2 regions of the Devosia honganensis genome follow, and region 2 is predicted to be linked to the other one. Evidence: riboswitches for the same ligand, from Rfam matches in the RefSeq annotation. Region 2 holds a riboswitch; the other holds the start of a gene.
What was found. A riboswitch is a leader RNA that binds a small molecule or an ion and turns the genes downstream of it on or off. The one in region 2 is predicted to bind thiamine pyrophosphate.
Positions count from the first base shown of each region.

Region 1 (12,055 bases), on a different contig from region 2:
GGCGGTGTAGATCGCCACTTCCAGCGTCTGGTTGGCCGGGCCGCCCCCGAGCAGCAGCACGATGGGAAAGCTGGTGAAGGCGAGAAGGAAGATGATGGCGCCCAGCCCCGGCAGGCTGCCGCGCATGGCGGGCCAGTCGATGAGGCGGAAGCGCTGCGAGGCGGACAGCGCCAGCGATTGCCCCACCTTGAGCCGGCTGGCCGGAACCGCATCCAGCCGCGCCAGCAGGATGCGAGCGGCAAAGGCGCCGTCGAGAATGACATGGGCGAGCAGGATGCCCTGAAGGCCGAAGGCCGGGCTGTCGAAGGTGACGCCGAACAGCGCATTGCCGATCTGGTTGATCCAGCCATTGCGCCCCCAGATGGACAGGAGGCCGAAGGCCACGACCATGCCGGGGGTGACGATGGCGGCGGCGAACAGGCCCACCACCAGATCGCGCCCGAAAAAACGCAGGCGATTGAGCGCCCAGGCCACCGCCATGCCCACCGCCAGCGACAGCACGGTGGTCAGTCCCGCCTGGATGGAGGTCATGCGCAGCAGATGCGGAATGTCGACGCGCGAGGTCCCGCCCGCATCGGTGGCCGCCGCCAGAATGGCCCAGAGCACGCTGGCGATGAGCGCCGCGATGACGAGGGCCAGCAGGCCTGCCCCGGCAATGCGCAGGGGACGGCGGGGAAGGGTCAGCATGGATGCACCGCCGCAATAGAAGCTGTTGCGTTCCCCTCCCCCTTGTGGGGAGGGGTTAGGGGTGGGGGCCGTGCCGTCGATTTTCTAGATGAATTGATTGGACTCCCCGGCAATCCCGAACGCCCACCCTCGATCCCTCCCCACAAGGGGGAGGGAGGCGAAGGGGCCGGAACATCGCGCCGATGGACCACCGGGACGAGCCCGGTGGTGACGATGCTCCCGGGATCGCGGGCCGCCATCGCCTCGGCCCCGCTACTGCACCGCCGTCAGCATTTCATCGATCCATTCGGAGGAATGGGCGATGATGTCCGCTTCGGGCAGCGTCAGGGTTTTTTGCGGCTGCGGCAGGCCGGCAAAGGATGGGTCGAGCTCGGCGCCCAGATCCACCACGGGGAACATCCAGTTGGTGGTGGGAATCGCCTTCTGCCCCTCGGGCGAAGTGAGATAGGCGAGGAACTGCCGCGCCAATTCCTGCTGGCCGGAGGATTTGAGGATGCCCGCCACCTCGATCTGGGCGAAATGACCTTCCTCGAACAGCGCCGCCTTTATGGTGTGATCACCCTCATCATAGATGTGGTAGGCCGGCGAGGTGGTGTAGGAGAGCACCATATCGGCCTCGCCATCGAGGAACAGCGCATAGCTCTCGCTCCATTCACGGGTGATGGTGAGGATATGCGGCTTGAGGCCGGCCCAGATTTCGGGCGCTCTTTCGCCATAGGCGGCCTTGATCCACAGCAGCAGCCCGAGCCCGGGCGTGGCCGAGCGCGGGTCCTGAATGGCGATCTTGACCGTATCGGGCAGCGCGATCAGCTCTTCGAAGGACGCGGGCGGCACCGGCATGGTGTCGGTATCGTGCATGAAGGCGAAATGCGAATAGTCGAAGGGCACGAACTGCGCATCCGCCCAGGCCCCGGGCAGGGAGAGGCCGGACAGCTCGAGCCCGTGATCGGCAAACAGGCCCGTGGCCCGCGCCTCGCCGGCAATGGCGGTGTCGAGCCCCAGCACGATATCGGCCTCGGTGCTGTCGCCTTCGAGCTGGACGCGACGCAGCGTGCCGATGGAGCTGTCGGCGCCGACGAAATTGACGGTGCAGCCGCAAACCGCCTCGAAGCCTTCCTTGAGCGGCACGCCCGGCCCCCATTCGGAAGCGAAGCCGTCATAGGTGTAGATGGTGAGGATCGGCGCATCCTGCGCAGTGGCCGGGACGCAAAGCCCGGCAACGAGGACCGCAAGCGCCAGAGAGGAGGACTTGACCATATCGGTCTCCCTTCGGTGGTGTGCGGCCATGGGTGAAGGGATGTGTCAATGGCGGGGCGCGAGAAAGCGCCCTTGCCATCTCGTACTTCCTCCGCCAGCATGACCTGGTTCAGGTTCAATGGGTAACTCTCAGCTCCGGCGGCAACCGGAACACCCCAGCGAGACGATGCGGACCATATTGAGAGACGACCCGAAGTGCAATCCCCCCTCCCTCCTCCGACCGGCGACAGGGCGCCGCTGGTCTTTTCCCGTCCCCTTGCCATTGTCGGTGGCGGCACGGCCGACCCGGCCCTGCTGCGCGAGCTGGCGGCGCGCGGCGTGGCGCTGGTCGGGGCCGATGGCGGCGCGGACAGCATCGCCGCCGCCGGGCTGATGCCCGAGGCGATCATCGGCGATCTCGATTCCCTCGCCGACCCCGACGCCTGGGCGGGCCGCACCCGCATCCTGCATCTGGACGAGCAGATCACCACCGATTTCCAGAAGGCGCTCTATTCGACCCGGGCGCCGGTGACCCTGGCGCTGGGCATGACCGGCAGGCGGCTCGACCATACCCTCGCGGCGCTCAGCGCCGTGCGGCAGGTGGCGCACGAGCGCCGCGTGATGCTGGTGGACGAGGTCGACCTGGCGCTGGCGATATCGGGCCCCTTCGCCTTCGAGGCCGCGCCGGGCGAGCGCGTTTCGATCCACCCCCTCGCCCCGATCCGCTTCCGGCGCTCGCTGGGCCTGCGCTACCCGCTCGACGCCCTGCTGCTGGAGCCGGCCGGGCGCCTGGGCACCTCCAATGAAGGAACGGGCGGCACGGTGGAGATCGTGCCCGAGGACGCGACGCCCTGGCTGCTGATCCTCGACCGGCGGCGGCTCTGGGATTTGATGGCGGTGTTTCGGACGGGATGAGGGGGAATCGGATCGCGGAAGGCGGGCGGCGCCGAGATAGCTTGCGCCATGCGAGCACTCACCATTGCTGCCCTCGGCCTTGATCCGAGGGCCGGTCGTCGCGGGCGCGGGATAGCGGCTTAGAGGCTTTCATGTTTTGACGGAATCGGCGACCAGCGCTCCCTCCCCCTTGAGGGGAGGGTTGGGGAGGGGGTGGGTTTGGTGGAGCACCGAAGGACCCCCACCCCCGACCCCTCCCCTCAAGGGGGAGGGGAGCAAGAAGGCGCTGATCCGCTTGACAGTGAAAGGCTCTAATGGCGGGTTCGGTGCGGGGTGGGAACGGCCGGGACCGCCCTACACCGCCTCGGCCAGGCGGAATTGCAGTTTGGCCAGTTCGGCGTAGCGGCCGCCCTTGGCGACGAGTTGGTCGTGGGTGCCCTGGTCGATGATGCGGCCGCCCTCGAGCACCAGGATGGTGTCGGCGTCGCGGATGGTGGCGAGGCGGTGGGCGATGACGAGCGTGGTGCGGCCGGCCATGAGATGTTCGAGCGCCCGCTGCACCAGACGCTCGCTCTGGGCGTCGAGCGCGCTGGTCGCCTCGTCGAGCAGCAGGATCGGCGCATTCTTGAGTATGGCGCGGGCAATGGCGAGGCGCTGCTTCTGGCCGCCCGAAAGCATGACGCCGCGCTCGCCCACCAGCGTTTCGTAGCCATCGGGCAGGTCGGCGACGAAATCGTCGACCAGCGCCGCCCTGGCGGCGGCGATCACCTCGTCCATGCCGGCGCCGGGTTTGCCGAAACGGATATTCTCGGCGATCGTGCCCGAGAAGATGATCGGCTCCTGCTCGACATAGGCGAAGCGCCGCCGCAATTCGTCCAGCCGCACGTCGCGGATATCGATGCCGTCGACCCGGATCGTGCCCGAGGTCACGTCGTAGAGCCGTTGCAGCAGCGACAGCGTGGTGGACTTGCCCGAGCCCGAGGGGCCGACCAGCGCCACCGTCTGCCCCTTGCCCACGGTGAAATCGAGCGCGGACAGCACCGGCTCGGCCCCGGCGCCGCCATAGGCGAAGCCGACATTCTCGAAGGCGACCGTGCCCAGAGGCGGCTCGGGCAGGGGGACGGGACGGGACGGATCGGCGATCCCGGCCCTGGTGTCGAGGATTTCGGTCAGCCGTTCGGTGGCGCCGGACACGGTCTGCAGCGTACCCAGCACTTCCGAGATATTGGTGAGCGCGCCCGAGGCCATGAGCGCATAGACGAGGAACTGCGCCAATTGGCCGGCCGTCACCGAGCCGTCGAACACGGCGCGGGCACCCCACCAGACCAGGCCCACCAGCGCCGCCGTGCCCAGGAAGATGACCATGCCCACCAGCACGGCCCGCGCGCCCAGCCGGCGCACCTCGGCGCGATAGCTGGCTTCGCTGCGCGTCTCGTAATGGGCGGCCTGCTCGCCTTCCTGGGTGAAGGCCTTGACCGTGCGGTTGGCGCCCAGCATCTCGGTGGCCATGGCCGACAGATCGGCCAGCGCGTCCTGGGTGCGGCGCGACATGCCGCGCAGGCGCCGCGCATAGATGAAGACGGGAATGAGGATGGCCGGCAGGGCGATGACCACGGCCAGGGTCAGCACCGGGCTGGTGAGGATCATCATCACCAGCGCCCCGGCAATGGTGACGAGGGAGCGCAGGGCCAGCGAGAAGCTGGAGCCCACCGCACCCCTGATGACGGTCACGTCGCCATTCAGGCGGCTGGTGAGCTCGCCCACCCGATGGGTGTCGAAATAGCGGGTCTCCAGCGTCAGCAGATGGCTGAACACGGCCTGGCGAAGATCGGCGACGACCCGCTCGCCGATGACGGAGATGAAATAGAAGCGGGCGCCGCTGGCCACCGCCATGATGGCGGAAATGCCGATGATCAGCCAGCCATAGCGGCCGACATTTTCGAGGTTCTGCGCCAGGAACCCCTCGTCGATGGCCCCGCCCATCACGGCGGGAATGGCCAGCGAGGACGTGGCCGAGACCAGAAGGAACAAGACGGTCAGCGCCAGCCGCACCGGATAGCGCAGCAGGAAGGGCAGCAGCCGGCGCAGCGGCTGGAGCCGGCGCGGCGCCTGCTCGATATCGGTGACGATTTCCTCGGGTTCCGCCTGTGCCGCAACGGCTTGATCTGTCATGGCTTGAACGCGCCGTTTCTGTTAGCGAGCCGGACGGCGCCCGGCGGTCGCTCCCATATAAGGGGTGGGCAGGGACCCCGCAACCGCGGCGGGGGCGACAAAATCGCTCGTGCCCAGGCTTTGTGCACCCTTGCGAAACCGGCGCCCGTGCTGTAGGAAGCCCGCCAATATCAGCTTGATGCTCTCCGGGCGCCGCGGCGCCCGTTTGATTTGAGGCGACGCCATGAAGACCGACATCCACCCCGCATACCACACCATCAACGTGGTCATGACCGACGGCACCACCTACCAGACCCGCTCGACCTGGGGCAAGGAAGGCGACACGCTGCAGCTCGACATCGACCCCAAGACCCATCCGGCCTGGACCGGCACCCAGGGCCAGTTGATGGACCGCGGCGGCCGCGTCTCGCGCTTCAAGGAGCGCTTCAAGGGCCTGGGCATCTAAAGATTTTCCAGTTCGAATACGAAAAACCCGGCCGATGCCGGGTTTTTTTATCGGCCTATTCGGCGCGCATGAAGGCGGCCTTGAGCCGGGCCAACTGATCGGCGACGCCATTGCCCGGCCCGCCATCGGCACCGGCCTCGGGCAGTTCGCCCCGCTCCAGCGCATCGAGCTGCACCACCCGATCGAACAGCCGGTCACCCTTGGCGATGAAGTCGCGCAGCCGTGAGGGCAATTGCTCATAGCCCGGCCCGCCGCGCCGCGAGGGGGTGGCGGAGAACTGCACCTTCTCCTTTTCGGAGCGGGCATTCTCGCGGCTGATCTCGCCCTCATTGACCGCCCGTTGCAGCAGCAGCCAGGAGGCGAGCTGCATCAGCCGGGTGGTCAGGCGCATGGATTCAGTGGCGTAAAGAAAGCCGGCCTCGCGCGGCAGCACGCGGCTTTCCAGCCGCCCCTCGGCATCGAGATAGGCCGCGACCGCCTCGATCAGCGCCATGCCTTCGCGATAGAGCGCGTCGAACCCGCCCGACGCCACGATGCGCGGACCGATTGCGATCGCCTGGCTGGTTTCGCCCGTTTCGGCCAAGAGCAATCCTCCAATGCCGCCATGCTAGGGGCATGGCCGGTCTTCGTCACCCGGAGGTTGCAACTATTGTTAAAATTTGGGTGGGGATGTGGCGCCGGGCCCGAAAAGAAAAAAAGAGCCGCGGATACGGCTCTCGAAGTTAACAGGGAGGCGTCAAACAGAGGGAGAAACCACTCTGAAAAATCCAGAACAAATCTGAATAATGAGAGATTACCGCGCAAAGCTTAATCCGGGCTTAACAGGAGTCGATTTTTTAACCCTGTGACCGGATTCCATGAAAAGGACTGCCTCGCCGGCTAGATCTTGAACGCCGCCTCGGCCGCCTTGCGCGAATCGCCCCGCGCCGCGATGGCGCCGCGCAGCCGCACGATTTCCTCTTCGAGAAGGGCGATGCGCGCCTCCAGTTCCTCCACCGAAAGCCCGTCGAGCACCGCTCCGACCTCGTGGTGCGTGGGTTTTACGCGTTCTTCCTCGTCCATGCCGCAGCTCCGTCGTTTCGTCCGCCGGCGAGTTTAGCGCGACGGCCTTGCCGGGCAAGCCGGGCTGCGCCACCATGATGCCATGACCCTGCCAACCGACATGCTCGCCATCGCCATCGCCGCCCCCGGCGGCCCCGAAATGCTCCAGCCGCAGCGCCTGCCCCTGCCCCATTGCGGCCCCGGCGAGGTGCTGGTCCGGGTGGCGGCGGCCGGCGTCAACGGCCCGGACCTGGCGCAAAGGCGCGGCCATTACGCGCCCCCGCCGGGCGCCTCGCCGCTGCCGGGGCTGGAAGTGGTGGGCGAGGTGGCGGCCATCGGCGCCGATGTCGGCGGCTTTGCCCCGGGCGAGGCGGTGATGGCGCTGACCAATGGCGGCGGCTATGCCGAATATGTGGCGGTGCCCGCCGGACAGGTGCTGCCCGTGCCGCAAGGCTGGAGTTTTCCCCAAGCCGCCGCCCTGCCCGAAACCTGGTTCACCCTCACCCAGACGCTGGTGATGCGCGCCGGGCTCGCGCCGGGCATGAGCGTGCTGGTGCATGGCGGGGCCGGCGGCATTGGCGGGGCGGCGATCCAGATCTGCTCCATCATCGGCGCCCGCGCCATCGCCGTGGTCTCCGATCCGGCCAAGGCCGAATACTGCGCCGCGCTGGGCGCCATCGCCAGCATCGACCGCACGCGCGAGGATATCGCGGAGCGGGTCATGGTGCTGACCGACGGGCACGGCGCCGACCGGGTGGTGGACGTGGTGGGCGGGGCCATGGCGGCGGTCAATATCGCGGCCTCGGCCCGGGCCGGCCATATCGTGCAGATTTCGACGCTCGAAGGCGGCACCGCCAGCGTGAACCTGCGCCAGATGATGGCCAAGGACCTGACGCTCTCCGGCTCGACGCTGCGCCCCCAGCCCGCCGCCACCAAGGCCGCCATCGCCCGGCGCATCCACGCCGACTTCCTGCCCGCGCTGGCCGCGCCCGGCTTTCCCCGCCCCGCCATCACCCGCTTCGCCCTGGATGAGGCCGCCGCCGCCCATGCCTTCATGGAGTCGCGCCGCCATCGCGGAAAACTGATCCTACAAACGGCATTCGGCGGCGCGAAAGACCCCAGTTAATCATTGCGAATTGGCCGCAATTTCCTTATATTGAGGCCCAGTTCCCCCTCAGCATTGGCCAAGAGGCGGAGCGGACCGGAGGAAAACCGGCCGCGCCAGCAGGAGTATTTTAACCATGTCCCAGTCCCTTCTGATGCCCAAGGCGACCGCCGTGTGGCTCGTGGACAACACGGCCTTGTCCTTCGAGCAGATCGCCGCCTTCTGCACGCTGCATCCGCTCGAGGTGCAGGGCATCGCCGATGGCGACGTGGCCGGCGGCATCATGGGCGTCAATCCGGTCCAGAACGGGCAATTGAGCCGCGAGGAGATCGAGAAGGCCGAGGCCGACCCGAACTACCGCATGAAGCTCAGCGAGCCCAAGGTGCGCGTGGCCGTCGCCAAGCGCAAGGGCCCCCGCTATACCCCGATCTCGCGCCGCAACGAGCGCCCCAACGCCATCAAATGGCTGGTGCGCAACCACCCCGAACTCAAGGACGCGCAGATCATGCGGCTGGTGGGCACCACCAAGTCGACCATCGATTCGGTGCGCGACAACACCCACTGGAACTCGGCCAACCTCACGCCGATGGACCCGGTCACGCTGGGCCTGTGCAGCCAGATCGACCTCGACCTCGAGGTCAAGCGCGCCTCCAAGGACGCCCCCGCCCCCGCCGAATTCAACGAGGGCACGACCCTGCTCACCGCCGAGGAGGCGCTGGCCCGCGCCGGCGGCCGCAGCCACGCCGATACCGAAGCCGGCTTCGAGCCGGAAGGCACCGGGCGGCCCCATGCGGCGGACGACGAGCCGGACGCCGAATCGGTGTTCGCCAGCCTCAAATCGCTCAAGCCGGACCACGCCGACGAATAGGCGGGCCGGCAAGGCCATCCGGAAATCCCCGCTGCGGCGGGGATTTTTTGTTTCGGCGGCTCGCCCCGCCGGGGGCACCGCGCAAGTGAGGCTCTCCGTCCTCCCAGCTACCCAACAGGGATTCCCGCATTCGCGGGAATGACACAGTGGAAACCGGGAGCTCCATGCCTCCGCTCCCATCGCCATTGCCGGAACAAGTCCGGTGGTGACGATGGGGGGGCGGCGGCGGCCGGTCGTGGGCAGCCGATGGAGGAGGCGGCGGCGCCCGGTCGCGGGCAGCGGCAAGGGGGCGCTCCTTCCGGCAGGGCGCTCGGAGTTGACAAAATCCCGGGGGCGGGATCGGTTGGGGCACTTTCGCCCTCCCCGGATTCGCTTTCCTCATGTTCGATCCTGTTTTCGTCACGGTCGCCGTGGCCGCGGTGCTGATCGTGGGCCTGTCCAAGGCCGGCCTGCTGGGCGGGCTGGGCGTGGTGGGGGTGCCGCTGCTCGCCCTCGTCATGTCGCCCCGCGATGCCGCCGGCATGATGCTGCCGGTGCTGCTGTGCATGGATGCGGTGGCCATCTGGATGTATCGCAAGGAGTGCGACTGGAGCCTGCTCAGGATCATGCTGCCCGGGGCGGCCATCGGCACGCTGATCGGCTGGGCCTTCTGGGCCGTGGTCAGCGACGCGGTGGTGCTGCTGATGGTGGGCGTGGTGACCCTGCTCTTCGTGCTCGACGCCATCCTGCCGCTGCGCAAGAAGCTCGAGGGCCTGCCGCCCTCCAGGCCCTGGGGCGGCTTCTGGGGAGCGGTGGCCGGGTTCACCAGCTTCATCTCCCATACGGGCGGCCCGCCCTTCCAGATCTATGTGCTGCCGCGGCGGCTCTCGCCGGTCCTTTATGCCGGCACCAGCGCCTTCTTCTTCGCCATCGTCAACGCCTCCAAGCTCGTGCCCTATTATTTCCTCGGCCAGCTCAACGTGCACAATCTCACCTTGTCGGCGGCGCTGGCGCCGGTGGGCGTGGTGGGCGTGTTCATCGGCGTTTTCCTCGTGCGCCGCATCTCGGCCGAACTCTTCTACCGCATCGCCTATTGGCTGGTGTTCCTGCTGGCGCTCAAGCTGGTCTGGGACGGCGTCAACGGCATCCTGGCCGGCTGAGCGCGCTTCACAGCGCCGCCCTGTCTCGGTTAAGGTCCCCACCCGTCGGGAACCATACGGAGTCGAATATCCATGAGCGCTGCGCCAAAGGGCCATAACCAGTTCGGGAACCTGCCGGTTTGGGACCTTGACGATCTCTATCCCGGGCGGGACAGCCGGCAATTCAAGGCAGCGCTGGAGGAAGCCCGCGAGCGGGCGGCAAAGTTCGAGGCCGACTACAAGGGCAGGCTGGCCGAGCTGACCCGGGCCGGAAGGCTGATCGAGGCCATTCGCGACAGCGAGGCGCTGGGCGACCTGACCGGCCGCATCGGCTCCTTCGCCTTCCTGCAATATGCCCAGAAGGCGACCGATCCGGACCGCGCCAAATTCATGGGCGACACCAATGAGGCGCTGACGGCGCTATCGACCCGGGTGCTGTTCTTCGAGCTCGAACTCAACCGCATCGCCGACGAGGAACTGGAAGCCGCGCTCGCCGCCGATCCGGAACTGGGGCGCTACCGCACCTGGTTCGCCGATCTGCGCAAGGCCAGGCCCTACCAGCTCGACGACAAGCTGGAAGAACTGTTCCACGACAAGTCGGTGACGGCGTTCTCGGCCTGGAACCGGCTTTTCGACGAGACCCTGTCGAGCCTGGAATTCGAGGTGGACGGGGAAAAGCTCAACCTCGAAGCCACGCTGCACCTGCTGTCGGAAAAGGACGAAGCCCGGCGCGAAGCCGCCTTCCACGCCCTTTCCCGCACGCTCAAGGCCAATGAGCGGCTGTTCACCCACATCACCAACGTGCTGGCCAAGGACAAGGAAATCGCCGACCGCTGGCGCGGCTTCGAGGACATCGCCGACAGCCGCCACATGGCCAATTCGGTCGAGCGCGAGGTGGTCGACGCGCTCCAAAGCGCCGTCGAGGCGGCCTATCCGCGCCTCAGCCACCGCTACTATAAAATGAAGGCGAAATGGTTCGGCAAGGACAAGCTCAACGCCTGGGACCGCAACGCCCCGCTGCCCACCAGCGACGAGCGCATCTGGGACTGGGACAGCGCCGTCTCGACCGTGCTCGAAGCCTATGGAAAATTCTCGCCGGAGCTGGCGGAGGTGGCAAAGCCCTTCTTCAATTCCGGCTGGATCGACGCCCCCACCGGCAATGGCAAGCTCTCGGGCGCCTTCGCCCATCCCACCGTTCCCAGCGCCCATCCCTATCTGATGCTCAACTATATGGGCCGCACCCGGGACATCATGACGCTCGCCCATGAACTGGGCCACGGGGTGCACCAGCGCCTCGCCGCCGCGCAGGGGCCGATCCTGGCCAATACGCCGCTGACCCTGGCCGAAACCGCCTCGGTCTTCGGGGAGATGCTGACCTTCCGGGCGCTGTTGGAAAAGACCACCGAGCCGGCGCAGCGCTTCGCGCTCCTCGCCTCCAAGGTCGAGGACATGCTCAACACCGTGGTGCGGCAAATCGCCTTCTACAGCTTCGAGCGGCGAGTGCACACGGCGCGCCGCCAGGGCGAGCTGCGCAGCGAGGAAATCAACGCCATCTGGTTGGAGATACAGGCAGAGTCGCTGGGCGAAGGCATAACCGCCAATGACGGCTACGAGGTTTTCTGGGCCTATGTCCCACACTTCATCCATTCGCCCTTCTATGTCTATGCCTATGCTTTCGGCGACTGTCTTGTGAACTCCCTCTATGCACAGTATGAGAAGGCCAGCGAAGGCTTTGCGGAGCGCTATTTCGAGCTTCTCAAGGCAGGGGGCAGCAAGCATCACACCGAACTCCTCGCTCCCTTCGGGCTGAATGCGAAGGATCCCCAATTCTGGTCGCTTGGCCTGTCGATGATCGAGCGGCTGATCGACGAGCTGGAAACCACCTCGCCCTAAGCCACGACTTTCGGCGTAACACTTAAAGACGACTGTATTTTTCGAGGACGTTATGGCCAAGACCCGCCCTGAACATCATGCCGAGCCGGTACTGGAATCCGCCATGGACTACGCCGAACACGAAAAAACCTACAATGGCTTCGTCACCGGCGTGAAATGGGTGATCTACGCCTCCGTGGTGTCGATGATCATCCTGTATTTCCTCATCAATCCCTGACCGGGACCGAACAAGCAGGCCTAAAAACCAAGCCTGCCCCGGGCAGGCGGGCAGGAGAATTCCGATGAAAATTGCCGTACTGCGCGAGCGGTTCGTGGGCGAAAGCCGCGTGGCCGCCACCCCCGAAACCGTCGCCAAGCTCATCGGCCTGGGGGCCGAGGTGGCGGTGGAAAAGGGTGCGGGCACCCTGTCGCGCATCGATGACGCGCAATTCGCCGAGGCCGGCGCGACCATCGGCAGCACCGCCGCCGCGACGCTCAAAGGCGCCGATATCGTCCTGTGCGTGCGCCGTCCCGAGGCCGCCGAACTCAAGGGCGTCAACACGGGCGCGCTGGTGATCGGCGCGCTCGACCCCTATGGCAATGAGGCGGCGGTCGGA
Region 1 covers NZ_JBHRYD010000001.1:687,475-699,529, forward strand. The annotation lists gene ACFOOL_RS03295 (hypothetical protein) at 1-687, opposite strand, end outside; gene thiB (thiamine ABC transporter substrate binding subunit) at 940-1,944, opposite strand; TPP riboswitch at 2,012-2,112, opposite strand; gene ACFOOL_RS03305 (thiamine diphosphokinase) at 2,140-2,838, shown strand; gene ACFOOL_RS03310 (ABC transporter ATP-binding protein) at 3,172-4,989, opposite strand; gene rpmE (50S ribosomal protein L31) at 5,213-5,434, shown strand; gene rcdA (protease adaptor protein RcdA) at 5,490-6,017, opposite strand; gene ACFOOL_RS03325 (DUF1192 domain-containing protein) at 6,314-6,496, opposite strand; gene ACFOOL_RS03330 (NAD(P)H-quinone oxidoreductase) at 6,579-7,601, shown strand; gene ACFOOL_RS03335 (DUF1013 domain-containing protein) at 7,717-8,448, shown strand; gene ACFOOL_RS03340 (sulfite exporter TauE/SafE family protein) at 8,829-9,587, shown strand; gene ACFOOL_RS03345 (M3 family oligoendopeptidase) at 9,660-11,459, shown strand; gene ACFOOL_RS03350 (aa3-type cytochrome c oxidase subunit IV) at 11,512-11,676, shown strand; gene ACFOOL_RS03355 (Re/Si-specific NAD(P)(+) transhydrogenase subunit alpha) at 11,741-12,055, shown strand, end outside.
Region 1: it holds a riboswitch for thiamine pyrophosphate, as region 2 does, so the genes downstream of both, thiB (thiamine ABC transporter substrate binding subunit) here and ACFOOL_RS14655 (ABC transporter substrate-binding protein) in region 2, are expected to answer to the same signal.

Region 2 (12,055 bases):
GGCGGCGAATCCGCCGGGCTGGGCGAATCGGGAGCGGAACGGCGCGAGGACCGCGCTCCGATCGACCAGCAGGCGGCCGACACTATCGAGGTGGCGGGAACCATCAAATGGTTCGACGCCGGCAAGGGGTTCGGCTTCATCGTGCCCGATAACGGCATGGCCGACGTGCTGCTGCACGTCACCTGCCTGCGGCGCGACGGCTATCAGACCGCCTATGAGGGCGCCCGCATCGTGGTCGAGGCGCTCAACCGTCCCGGCGGGCTGCAGGCGTTCCGCGTCGTCTCCATGGACGAATCGAGCGCCCGCCACCCGTCCCAGCTTCCGCCGCCGCGCACCCATGTGGTGGTCGAGCCGACCTCGGGCATGGAGCGGCTGGAGGTGAAGTGGTTCAACCGCATTCGCGGCTTCGGCTTCCTCTCGGCCGGCGAGGGCACGCCCGATATCTTCGTCCATATGGAAACCCTGCGCCGTTTCGGCATCACCGAGCTTCGGCCCGGCCAGTTCGTCCTCGTCCGCTACGGGCAGGGGCCGAAGGGCCTCATGGTCGCCGAAATCCGGCCCGATGGTTGGGGCGAGGCGCCGTCCTCGCATTGAGCGGGCAGGGCGGCCGCGTCTTCGACGGGGATGAATCGTGCCTCCAGGGAGCCTTGATGCCGTGTCCGATGCTAACGATGTGCTGACATTCGCGCCTGTGTTGCGACAGGCCCTGCGCGTCGGCGGCACCCTGCTGGCGGTTTTCGCCGTCGGCCTGCCGCTCGCCGCCTGCAGCGACGAATCGCGCCTCGTGGTGCATGCCGGCAGCGGCGAGCATGTCTTCACCGTCGAGGTGGTCGATACCGACGAGAGCCGCGCCCGGGGGCTGATGTATCGGCAGGAACTGGCTGAAAACGCCGGAATGTTGTTTGATTTCAAGGCGGAGCGGCAGGTTTCCTTCTGGATGCGGAACACCTTCATTCCCCTCGACATGATCTTCATCGACGCCGCGGGAGAGGTGCGCAACATCCACGTCAATGCCCGCCCGCACGACACCACCTCCATCCCCTCGGACGGGCCGGTGCAATTCGTTCTGGAAATTCCCGGCGGCCGCTCCGTCGAGCTCGGGCTCGCGGCCGGCGACAGGGTCGAGCACCCACGAATTCCAGCACAATAACAATGGCTTAGAGGCGGGCGATGACCATGCAGTCGATGACTGCCCACAGATGCAAGCTCGCCCCCGCCACCACGAAGACATGCCACAGGGCGTTCTGGAATTTGAGCTTTTCCCACAGGTGGAAGACGATTCCGGCCGAATAGGTGACGCCGCCGGCGAGCAGCAGCCACAATGTGCTGGCGGGCAGGGCCTGGCCCAGCGACTGGAACACCAGCACCCCGCTCCAGCCGATCGCCAGGTACAGCACTATGGCCACCCGCCCGAAGCGCTGCGGCACGATCAGCTTGAGCGCCACCCCGACCAGCGAGGCGCCCCAGACCAGGCTCATCATCGCGACGCCTGTGGAAGTGCCGCCGATAATGGCCAGGAACGGCGTGTAAGATCCTGCAATGAAAAGGAAAATCGCCGCCTGGTCGAGGCGGGCCAGATAGTGCTTCATCGGCGAGGCCGGCCACAGATTATAGGCCAGCGAGACGCCCAGGACCACGATCAGCGTCGAGACATAGACCAGCAGGGCGGGGAAGGCGTCGGGCGCCGTGTGCAGCAGGGTCAGCGCCAGCAGCACCGAGCCGGCGGCCACGGCCCCCACGAGGCCCAGCACATGCACTACGGCGTCGGCGACGAGCTCCGGCACCGAATAGGCGCGGCGCTCGCTACCCGCCCGCGCCGGGGCCGTCTGGACGCTGCTGGTCATCATCCTGCCTCCCTGCCATCATCGTGTGGCACCGGTGTGACCAATATCTTTCCGACCGGCCGCGATCGGCCGGCGTCGTGAATCCTCCCTCAAAATTCCTGGTGAACAAGGGCTTTCCAGGCGCCGGCGGCCTTGACGGGTAACGCCGGCGTTACTTTAACCGCGGGCATGATGCGGAAGATCAAGCCCCCCATAGCCGTCTATTCGGCGCTCGCCGACGCCACGCGATGCCGCATCCTGGAATTGCTGCGCGCCGGGCCGCTGCCGGTGCACCGGCTGGCCGAGGCCTTCTCCATCAGCCGTCCCGCCATCTCGCGGCATCTGCGCGTGCTCAAGACGGCCGGGCTCGTCGCCGAGGTGAAGAAGGGGCGGGAAAATCTCTATGCCCCGCGCCTCTCGCGGCTGGACAAGGCGGTCGGTTGGATCGGCGGTCTTCGGGCTTCCGGCGATGGCGCGGCGCCGGCAGCGCCGGTGGAACCGGCCCCTGTCCGCACACCGCTGCCCCGGGCGAAAAAGCCCGGTCCCACCAGCCAGATGGGGTTCGATTTCTAAAGCAGCGGTGCGGGCAGCGAGGCGGCGAGGGAAAGCTCGTTCGCCTCGGCGTTGAAGGCGGCGTTGACGGCGCGTTCAAAATCGCCGGGCGTCCACATGATCTGGGCGGGGGACAGCCGGGCTTCGACCGCGCCCAGGGCGGCGCGCGCCCCCAGGGCGATAGGGCGGATGGTGCGGCCCATCGCCTGCGAGGCGGCCTGGGCGGCGGTGATGTCCTTGCGCTGGTCCCCGATATACCAGATGACGTCGCTGCGCCGCAGTTCGCGGCCGATGCCCCGCAAGGCGACGAGGATCGAATCGGGCCAGGGCTTGCCCCGCGCCACGTCCTCGCGGAAGACGGCGGAACTGAAATATTTCCGCAGATCGAAGGTTTCCAGCACGTCGTGGCCATAGCCGCAGCCCAGCCCGTTGCTAACCACGCCCAGCGTCACGCCCTCGGCCCGCAGCCGCTCCAGCGTCGAGCGCATGGTGGCGCAGGGGACCAGCATTTCCTCGACGGATTTGCGGCGCACCTTGTGAATGGCCTTGTGGACCAGCAGCTTGGGGGCGCGCTGCGCCGCCGCACGGCTGCGCCGCGCCAGCCGGAACCGCGCCACGAGCCGCCCACCCCGATGCGAGCAGTCGTCCAGGAACTCCAGCGCCTGCAATACGCGCGGATTGACGTGGTGCACCAAGGTGCCATCGAGGTCGAAGAGCACGATGGTGGGTCGGTTTGCGTTATCAGCCAGTGGACCAATCCCCGTTTGTGGCGGCAAGGTGGCGCAATTCGCCCGAAGGCACAACCCGAAATTAACGCTACGGCGCATCCGCCGCAGGCCGTCGCGCCCGCTCGCCGGCGCCTTGGGGCGCTTTTCGGTTGTGGAAATAGCGTCCAAATGCCGCCAGTTAATTGAGCTCGTTAGCCGAACCGAAGGCCGTGTTGTTGGCAGGCAGTCCCTACCGCTTCGAGCCTATCAAACGAGCACCAGCGCGTGTTCCGTTTCGCCAAATCAACTCACACGGATGGCGATGCTCGCCGATGGCGAGGGTGAATAAAGCGGGAATGATCGCGGCCTCGGGCATTTCCAGCATTATCCCGGACGGCGATACGTTCATCACGGAGACTGCGATCCGGCCGCCATTGGAGATTGCTTCAGCCGGCCCCGTCAGCACTGGTGGCTCCCGTTCTTCTTCCCGTCTTTCCGTCAGTGCTTCCATGCGGCTCCAATAGCGCGGCGTCATTAACGTGTGTTGAAATGCATTCTTAAAATGCAAGGAAGGGTGCGGAAAGCCAGCGGCTCATCCGGGGCGGCGTAACCCGGGCCTTGCGGCCGACGGGATGTATTGCGTGTTCGCTAAACGATTGGGTTTTCTTGCCTTTTAATCATGGCGCGTCCAGCATTTGGGGGCGGGAGAGCCCGCCCCCTGAATGTTCAATCGAGATAGGCGTTGGTGTACCAGGACGCGAAGTCCGGGCGTTCGGGAAGCGGGGCGCCATCGGGCCCTGAGAGGGCGCCATAGTCGAACAGAAATTCACCCAGGCCGATCATCATTTCATCGTCGAAGCGGCCTATGGTTCCGTCCTCGCGAGCCAGGTAATGGCCAGCGACCATCACTTCCATAGAGGCATGAACAAGGGATTGCCGTTCCGCGAGCTCGGGAGCCGCGGCGATCAGCATTTCTGCGGCTTCGGCGGGGTTGGCTACTGCGTATGCATAGCCGGTGCGCGTCGCATCTATGAACGCCTGGGCCACCTGCGGGCGCTCGCGAAGGAAAGTTGCGTCGGCGGCAAGAATTATCGTGTGTTGGTCCGGCACTCCATAATCAGCATATCGAAAAGCGCCGACATCGTGCCCCTCAAGGGTGTTCTCGACGCCTTGCCAGGTAAGCACGTCGAGGGTGAAGTCGATTTCGCCGGCGCGCAGCGCGTCGTAGACCGAGCCGTCTAGTGTCACCGCCTCGTAGTCCGGATTGCCCCCGTCATGGGCGATCATGGTGTCCACAATGGCCTTTTCCCATGTGGTGCCGAACCCGCCATAGATGCTGCCGGCGAGATCTCGCGGACCGGAGACTGCGTTCCCCCGGTAAGCGAGGCGGCCGGTTTCGGTCTGGATGACGGCGTAAACGCCTACGGCGTCGAGCCCGGAGGCCTTTGCAGTATAGAAATCGAGGACGCCAAAGGCCGCAACATCGCCGTTCGGCTGCCCGAACTCAAACGGGGCGATGGTGACGTCAAGCCCGGCTTGTTCGTAAAGGCCCAGCGCATCGGCGACGTAGAGTCCCACGAAATTGGTATTGGGGGTCCAGTCCAGCGTCACTGAGACTGGCTCAGCGGCTACAAGTGGGGCAGTCGCCGAGGCGACGGCTAGCACTGCTGCGGGAATGTAGCGGTGAAAGGGCATGAAAGCATCCTGTTGATCAACCGGTTAATGGATCGATCCGGATGCCAGCCCGCCGCCACGCCCGTCGCATAATGAACCGACGAACCGTTGGCAGGTGTAAGGATAGGATGTGGTATGCCGTACAGCATTTCCATCTCGCTCCGCTGGCATTATCCAGATCAGCTTTAGGGTTCGCGGTTTTCACCGCATCTCAGCCCCGTATGGAGCACCCCTGAGGACAGGCCGGACTTAACACTGGGAGTGTCCGATTGCAAATCGGGGCAACCGGCGAAGCTCCGCCATCGATGCCCCTCAATCGGTCTCGCTCATTGGTGGCGGCCCGTTAGTCGTCGCGCTGCTTCCCGATCCGGCCAAGGTGCGTGAACTGGAAGCCTGCGGTTGATTTCAGGCCGTATCCAACCATCCTGTCGAACCCCGAATGAGCGAGCCAAAGCGCTCCAAGTGCGCCCAGTATGGGCAGCGACAATGCTGCGCCCGTAACGAGGAGCATCATGCCAAACGCGTAGACATGGACGAGATTATAGACGAAGGCCCCGACCTTGGGCCCGAGCAGATAACCCGCAAAGCTCAGATCGGGGGCAAAGAACACAAGGATGGCCAGCCACCACGCGATGCCGCCATCATTGAGAAGGTACAGGCAGATGCCCGCGGCGAAGACGGCGGCGCCTTCGAGCCTTTGCCATAATACGGTATCCTGCATCGCCACGTCTTCCATCTGACGTCATGAGAGATTGGCATGAATAGGCTGCGAGGACCAGCTTCGCTGGTTGGGCTTGCTCATCAGGTCAGCCCGGCCAGGCAAAGGAGCCGAATGGCGCTGCACCGGGGGAATGTTCGAAACATCGCGTGCTGAAAAACCCCACGATGAGCGTGTTGGGGCCGGCGGGAAAACCGGAATCGAGAGAGTAGCTATGGCCAGTTGCGGGGTCTGCAGCGGCGATGTTCAGTCCGCCGTTATCGAGTTGGCGATGACGAGTGATGTCCCAATCCCGGGAAGTCCAGGCATCATGCGCCTGTTCAAGCACTTCGGCGGCGTTGTCTGCCGTCCCTCGCCAGCCGACCCAGACATAATACATGAGGTCCGAAAGCTCGCCCTGCGGGCCGGTACAGCGATTGATGCGGACGGAGAATTGCTCGGTTTCAACGGGCAGGGTGGCGATGAACGCTTCGACAGATGGCACGAACGATCCGGCCGCGCTTTCTGCTGAAATTGCACGATGCGCTTGAACCGGCGTGACCATCAGCAAGGCCGCAGCGATCATCGCAGAAGCAAACCGCATTTTGGGCTCCATTCTGGTTGTCAGCAGTTTAGACGGTCCATCGGGGTCATGTCTTGGCGCTCGTCACCATCACGGTGGGACGGGCGGCCTTCGATGAACGATTGCAGTTGAGAAAACGCTGGAAGCAGCCGCAAACACGCTGATCGAACAGGTCCGTCAGGGCGGGCAGGCTCCCGATGGGATCGACCCATTCTATCGAGCGTGCTGTTGCCTCACTCCTTACAAATTAAAATTGGAATTTTGCTTCCTGCAAGCAACTAAACAGTTTCTATGGCGGTAGATTTCAACTTTATATCGACCTTTCCCAAAATTCCCGATCCTCTCCGGAAAGTTCCTGCGATTATTCAGGTGCGTGATGTGCGGGCCTGATTCTTTATCAGTCGAAATCAGGAGATTTCTGCCGGAGTTCATGCGGATCGATAGTTAATTTCTGGCGGAATTTCCTCGGGAATACCGCCGTTTCGGGGGCAGGGGTGGCTTTCCGCTCCCGAAGGTTGTATCAGAGCCGGGCTGCTGGGCAGCACATCCTGATGAGCCCCACTGTCGCTCATCCTCCCGGGTCGCCTTCGCCGCGTTCCCCAGGTCGGCAGATTGCCGGCACCCAAACTGAGCCCCGATGTGCCGCAACTTTTTGTTGCAGGGCACGCCATTGCCTTTGCGCATCGGATTAAACAGCAACGCCTCCAAGAGGAAAAATGCAACTCCAACAATTAGGGACTCCCCTAACGCTTCTCCTGCTTCTGCTTTTTTTCGGCAGCACGTTCTTTATCTCCGTCTCCATCGGTAAGAAAAAAGAAAATGCCGATAACTACATGACTGCCGGCAATAATGTCGGTCTTGGCGTCTCGGCCGCATCGATGACCGCCACCTGGATCTGGGCCTCTTCCCTCTACGCCTCAGCCACCTCCGGCTACACCTACGGCGTCTCCGGCCCCATCCATTACGGCCTGTGGGGCGCCCTGATGATCCTGTTCATCTACCCATTCGGCAAGCGCATCCGCAGCCTGGCACCCAATGCCCACAGCCTCGCCGAAATCCTGCATGCGCGCCACGGTCAATCCAGCCAGTTGATCCTCGCGGGCTCCAATGTCCTGGGAAGCCTGTTGAGCCTGACCTCCAATTTCATTGCGGGCGGTGCGCTGATCGCCATGCTCTCCCCCTTATCGTTCACCGCCGGCATTCTTATCGTTGGCAGCGGCGTGCTGCTCTATACGCTCTGGTCCGGCCTGCGCGCTTCCATCCTGACGGATTTCATCCAGGTGGTGGCTATGCTTGGCGCCGTGGTGATCATCGTGCCGGCCGTATTTTTTGCTGCCGGCGGGACGGAGATCTTCGTTGTCGGCGCGACCAACCTGACGGCGGAGCAAAGCTCGTTCTTCTCCTCCGAGGCCTTCATGAACCAGGGCGCGCCCTATATCGCCGCGGTGCTGGCCTATGCCATCGGCAACCAGACCATCGCCCAGCGTCTGTTTGCCGTTCGCGAGGACATGATCAAGCGGACCTTCATCACCGCCACCATTGGCTACGGCGCCACAGTGATCGGTGTCGGCATTCTGGGCGTGATCGCTCTTTATCTGGGTATTCAGCCGCTGGATGGCGATCCCAACAACCTTATCCCGCAGCTCGCCTCGAGCTATCTGAGCATCGGGTTTTTGTGCATTTTCTTCATCATGGTGATTGGGTCGCTGGCCTCCACGGCCGACTCTGACCTGTCCGCACTGTCATCCATCATGATGGCCGATATCTACGGGCGGAACCTAGCAGAAAAGGACGCGGCCAATCCCAGGCTGATGCTGCTGATCGGCCGCCTTACCATGATCGCAGCTACCGTTATCGCGCTCTTTTTCGCCAGCAACAAATTCAACATTCTCGATCTTCTGGTGCTGGTCGGGGCAATCTGGGGCGCTTTGGTGTTCCCGGTAATTGCCAGCTTCTACTGGAACAAGGTCACCAATCCGGCCTTCACCACCTCGGTGCTGGTTGCGTTGGCGGTATTCTTCCCGGTGCGCTTCGGCTGGATCGAGCTGGTCGGTCCGGTCGCCATTGTTTCGGACATCCTGGCGGTGATCGGGGTGGGCGTCGTCGCCGGGCTGATGGCCTTTGGCTTCTTCGGGGGCAGGGTTGCGCGCATCGTCGGGATCGTCGCCACCATTGCAGTGGCCCCGTTTGGTTTTGGCGCCCTGCATGCCTTCCCGGTGCTGACGGCATCGCTCCTGGCTTACGCCATCAGCGCCATCATCTGCACTCTCATGTCGTGGCGCAGCGACATGAATTTCGACTTCTCTTCCATCGCAAAAAATGCCGGCAACTTCGATGTCGCTGAATCCGCAGCGCTCTCGGGCCGGTCGCTAAGCTTGAAAGGAACCCACTAATGTCCCCCGTTTTCCTCACCGCCTATGTCCTCGCATTCCCCGTCATCGTGGCGTGTGTCCTGTTCTACCTTGTGCGTGCATTTCACTCCGACTGGCTGCAGGCCAAGGCCGAAAATCGCCCGATGATCTAACGAGATCAGCTAGCACCACAGCGATCGTCCAAGCCCCGGCGGAAACGCCGGGGCTTTATTCCATGTCCGGCAAACGCTGGGCGCCGAGATGAACAGGATCGAGGTGCGCCGAGGCCGCTCCTCACTCCTGGAGTTCTCCGCCTATGCGCTTTCCCATGCCGTCGTTGGCGTAGTCATTCACCTCGACGTTCTCCCTCAATTCCTTTTCGCTCTTGGTTGGGCCCGGACGCTGCCGAGGCAGCAGCTTTCCCGTATCGTCACCGTGAGGATCGCGCGGAATGTCCGGTTTATCGCTTGGCGTCATCGCTTGGCCTCCTTCGGCGTTGAAAGGTGGAATTGCGCGGATGCGTTCCATCACTTCGGCCGATCCATTGCAGGGCAGGCGGCACCATTCCCAGCCGTCGAGTGCCAGCGAGCAGAACAGCCGACCGAATTTCTCCAGCCGGCTGCAATTCAGGTTCGGGTGATGGAGACGCCGCCATCGACCAGCAGGCTCGCGCCGGTCATGAAGCTGGATGCGTCGGACGCCAGGTAGAGGGCCGCCTCGGCCAGTTCCTCCGGCTTGCCCAAGCGTTTCATTGCATGCAGCCCTTCGATGAAGGCGCGGGTTTCGGGAGCGGCTCCCGGAGCGTTGGCAGCGTTGGAGGGAGTGTCGACGCCGCCTGGCGACAGAACGTTCGCCCTGACACCGCCCTGTCCGAATTCTGCCGCCAATACCTGGACGAGCCCGATCAGGCCGGCCTTGCTCGCCGCATAAGCGGCCATGCCGGGAAAGCCGACCGTATTCCCCACGAATGATGAAGTGAAGATCAGCGATCCGCCCCCGCGCTCGAGCATCGCGGGTACCTGGTGCTTGGCGCCCAGGAAAGCGCTGGTGAGATTGGTGTCTATGGTATCGCGCCAACCGTCTTCGGAGATGTCTGTAATCGAACCGGATGCGCCGCTCGCCCCGGCGTTGTTGAAGGCGATATCCAACCCGCCGAACTGATCGATGGCGGCATCGACACACGCCTTGGCGTGATCGCTGGATTTCACGTCGCCCGCTACGGCGAACGCCTTTCCACCTGCCTCCCTGATCTCCTCGGACAAGGCTCCGAGTGCGTCCTCGCGGCGGCCGGACAGGATCAGGCTGGCGCCTTCGTGGGCAAACAGCCTGGCTGCTGCCAGGCCGATGCCGGAAGTTGCGCCGGTGATGATGGCGACTTTGTTTTGAAGTCTGGACATTTGACCCTCGTTTATTGGTGACGGGGGTTCATCGCCCTGCGCGTTCCGGGAAGCGACCCGATTTCAGCATCGCACCTGGAAACGTCGCATGTATGATCGCTGATCGCTTCCGAGCGAGAAAGTGGGCTCCCGCACGCGCCACGGAATCAATGGCCCGCCAATTCATGGGCGTGGGCCTGATGCTCCTCGAGGGTGGGCAGAGTGGCGGCAGCGAATTGCTTGAGCGCGCCATCCTGGCCATTACTGGAATAGCCGTCGAACAGGGCGACAGCCTCGTCATGGGCCTGCACCTGAGCCTGGATGTAAGCCGTATCGAATTCCTCACCGCTCAGGCTCGACAGATTGTCCATTATTTCCTGGTGCTGCTGATCCAGTTCGGTGGCGGGCGCGACGCCTTCTTCAGTGGCCGCCCTGGTCATGTCCTCGCCGGCCTTGGTGTGATCGGCGATCATCTGCTCGGCAAAAGCCTTGACCTCGTCGCTGCTCGCCTTTTCCTGTGCCAGCTTGCTGGACTCGATTTCGAACATGTTGCTGACCGAGGCGATCGAAGCGAACTGTGCCGGATCCGTTACCTCAGCCGGAGCGGCTTTTTCGCTGGGCGAGGGAGCATTTTCCTGGGCGATGGCAGGGCCAATCAATATGAGGGCTGTGGTAATCAATAGGGCGCGAATGAGCATGGCTCGTCTCCTTTGGATGGATGACCGCAATCCTCGGAGGCGCCAAACGCTCCATCAATTCTGTGCCGTGCTCGCGTGGGAATCCTTATCCGGCAGGCTGATCGATGCCCGCAAACCCAATTCGCTCCAATCCCGGGTGATCCTGGCGCCGAGCGCCGCGATCAGGCCGGCTTCAAGCCGACTCCCAAATCCCGGCGATATGGTCTGGACGGGCTTGGGGCCGCCGGTTTCTTCCCACGAAATGACGGTCGCTCCGGCATAATGTTCGATGAGGACCGTCAAGCACCCCTCGGGTACGGACAGTGCCCCATATTTCGCGGCGTTGGTCGCAAGTTCATGGATCAGCAAAGCCAGGCTGGTGGCGGCCCTCCCATCGACTTGGGCTGATACGCCATCCACGATTATGCAATCGCCGTCCCTATAAGGTTCGAGTACGGTGTTGATCAGGGATAGGAGATCGACGGACGCCTCACCCGGGGCGTCGCCCTGCCAATCCCCCAACGTCAATTCCTGTGCCCGCGCCAAGGCCGACAACCTGGCATGAATGGCGCTCACGACCTCATCAACGGCGGAGCCCGACCGGGCGCTGAGCGAGACGATCGCATTGGCGAGCGCGAACAGGTTCTTGATGCGATGTTGCATCTCCCCCATCAGCAGGTGGAGACGTTCCTCGCTTAGCCGCCTATGGGAGATATCGCGCGCGATCTTGGAGGCGCCGACGATTACGCCGGCAGCGTTTCGTATCGGCGAGATGGTCAAGGAGAGCTCGATATCGGAGCCATCCTTGCGGCGCCGGATGGTTTCGAAATGATCGACCCGCTCGCCGCGCCGTATTTGCGCGAGGATTCCGGGCTCCTCGTCCAGACGATCCTCCGGAATGAGCATTGTGATCGGCTTGCCGATTGCCTCTTCGGCGGTATAGCCGAATATCCTGGTCGCGCCGGTGTTCCAACTTTGGATGCGGCCGGCAAGGTCCTTGCTGATGATCGCATCGTCGGACCCATCGATCAGCGCCGCAAGCCAGTCTCGTATGTCGACCTCATCGCCGATTTCCCCGACCCCCTCGCCGACCATCTGAGCCTCCAAATAACTCATGCTGCGAAACACTGGCAGAATGGTTATCTCATGATTTTAGTGGAGGTGTAGAGATGAAAAGCTCGTTCCATCTCAGGGGCTCGATAAAGCTCGACTGGCAGCTCGCTTCCCAATTTTTGGAGACCCGGCAAAGGCGGCTCGGGCATGGGCTGATCAGCAGGAGCACGAGCCGAATGGTGAAAGAACCAGCGTTCACGAAGAAGGGCCGAGGGTGCGGGGAGCGCCCGGCCGTTCCAGAGGAACTAAAATCCCCACACTTTCATGTAGCTGTTGGAATTCTAAGATAAATTGGCGATCCCGGCAGGATTCGAACCTGCGACCAACAGCTTAGAAGGCTGCTGCTCTATCCAGCTGAGCTACGGGACCGCAGCGGGCTCTCTTTACAGCATTTCGGCCCCGGGGATACACCCCCGAAATCGCCTTGGGCGGCTATCGCGCGGGAACGGGCTGCGGCGGATGCGCGGTGCTTTCCCGCACGATCAGTTCCGAATTGAGGACG
Region 2 covers NZ_JBHRYD010000013.1:301,662-313,716, reverse strand. The annotation lists gene ACFOOL_RS14685 (cold-shock protein) at 1-594, shown strand, start outside; gene ACFOOL_RS14680 (DUF192 domain-containing protein) at 656-1,150, shown strand; gene trhA (PAQR family membrane homeostasis protein TrhA) at 1,158-1,844, opposite strand; gene ACFOOL_RS14670 (ArsR/SmtB family transcription factor) at 1,977-2,396, shown strand; gene ACFOOL_RS14665 (HAD hydrolase-like protein) at 2,393-3,094, opposite strand; gene ACFOOL_RS14660 (hypothetical protein) at 3,333-3,617, opposite strand; gene ACFOOL_RS14655 (ABC transporter substrate-binding protein) at 3,809-4,693, opposite strand; TPP riboswitch at 4,896-5,000, opposite strand; gene ACFOOL_RS14650 (DUF4260 domain-containing protein) at 5,100-5,477, opposite strand; gene ACFOOL_RS14645 (hypothetical protein) at 5,563-6,057, opposite strand; gene ACFOOL_RS14640 (sodium:solute symporter family protein) at 6,753-8,429, shown strand; gene ACFOOL_RS14635 (putative transporter small subunit) at 8,429-8,560, shown strand; gene ACFOOL_RS14630 (hypothetical protein) at 8,682-8,915, opposite strand; gene ACFOOL_RS14625 (SDR family oxidoreductase) at 9,014-9,784, opposite strand; gene ACFOOL_RS14620 (DUF4142 domain-containing protein) at 9,931-10,461, opposite strand; gene ACFOOL_RS14615 (PAS domain S-box protein) at 10,516-11,535, opposite strand; tRNA gene ACFOOL_RS14610 (tRNA-Arg) at 11,846-11,922, opposite strand; gene ACFOOL_RS14605 (LacI family DNA-binding transcriptional regulator) at 11,986-12,055, opposite strand, start outside.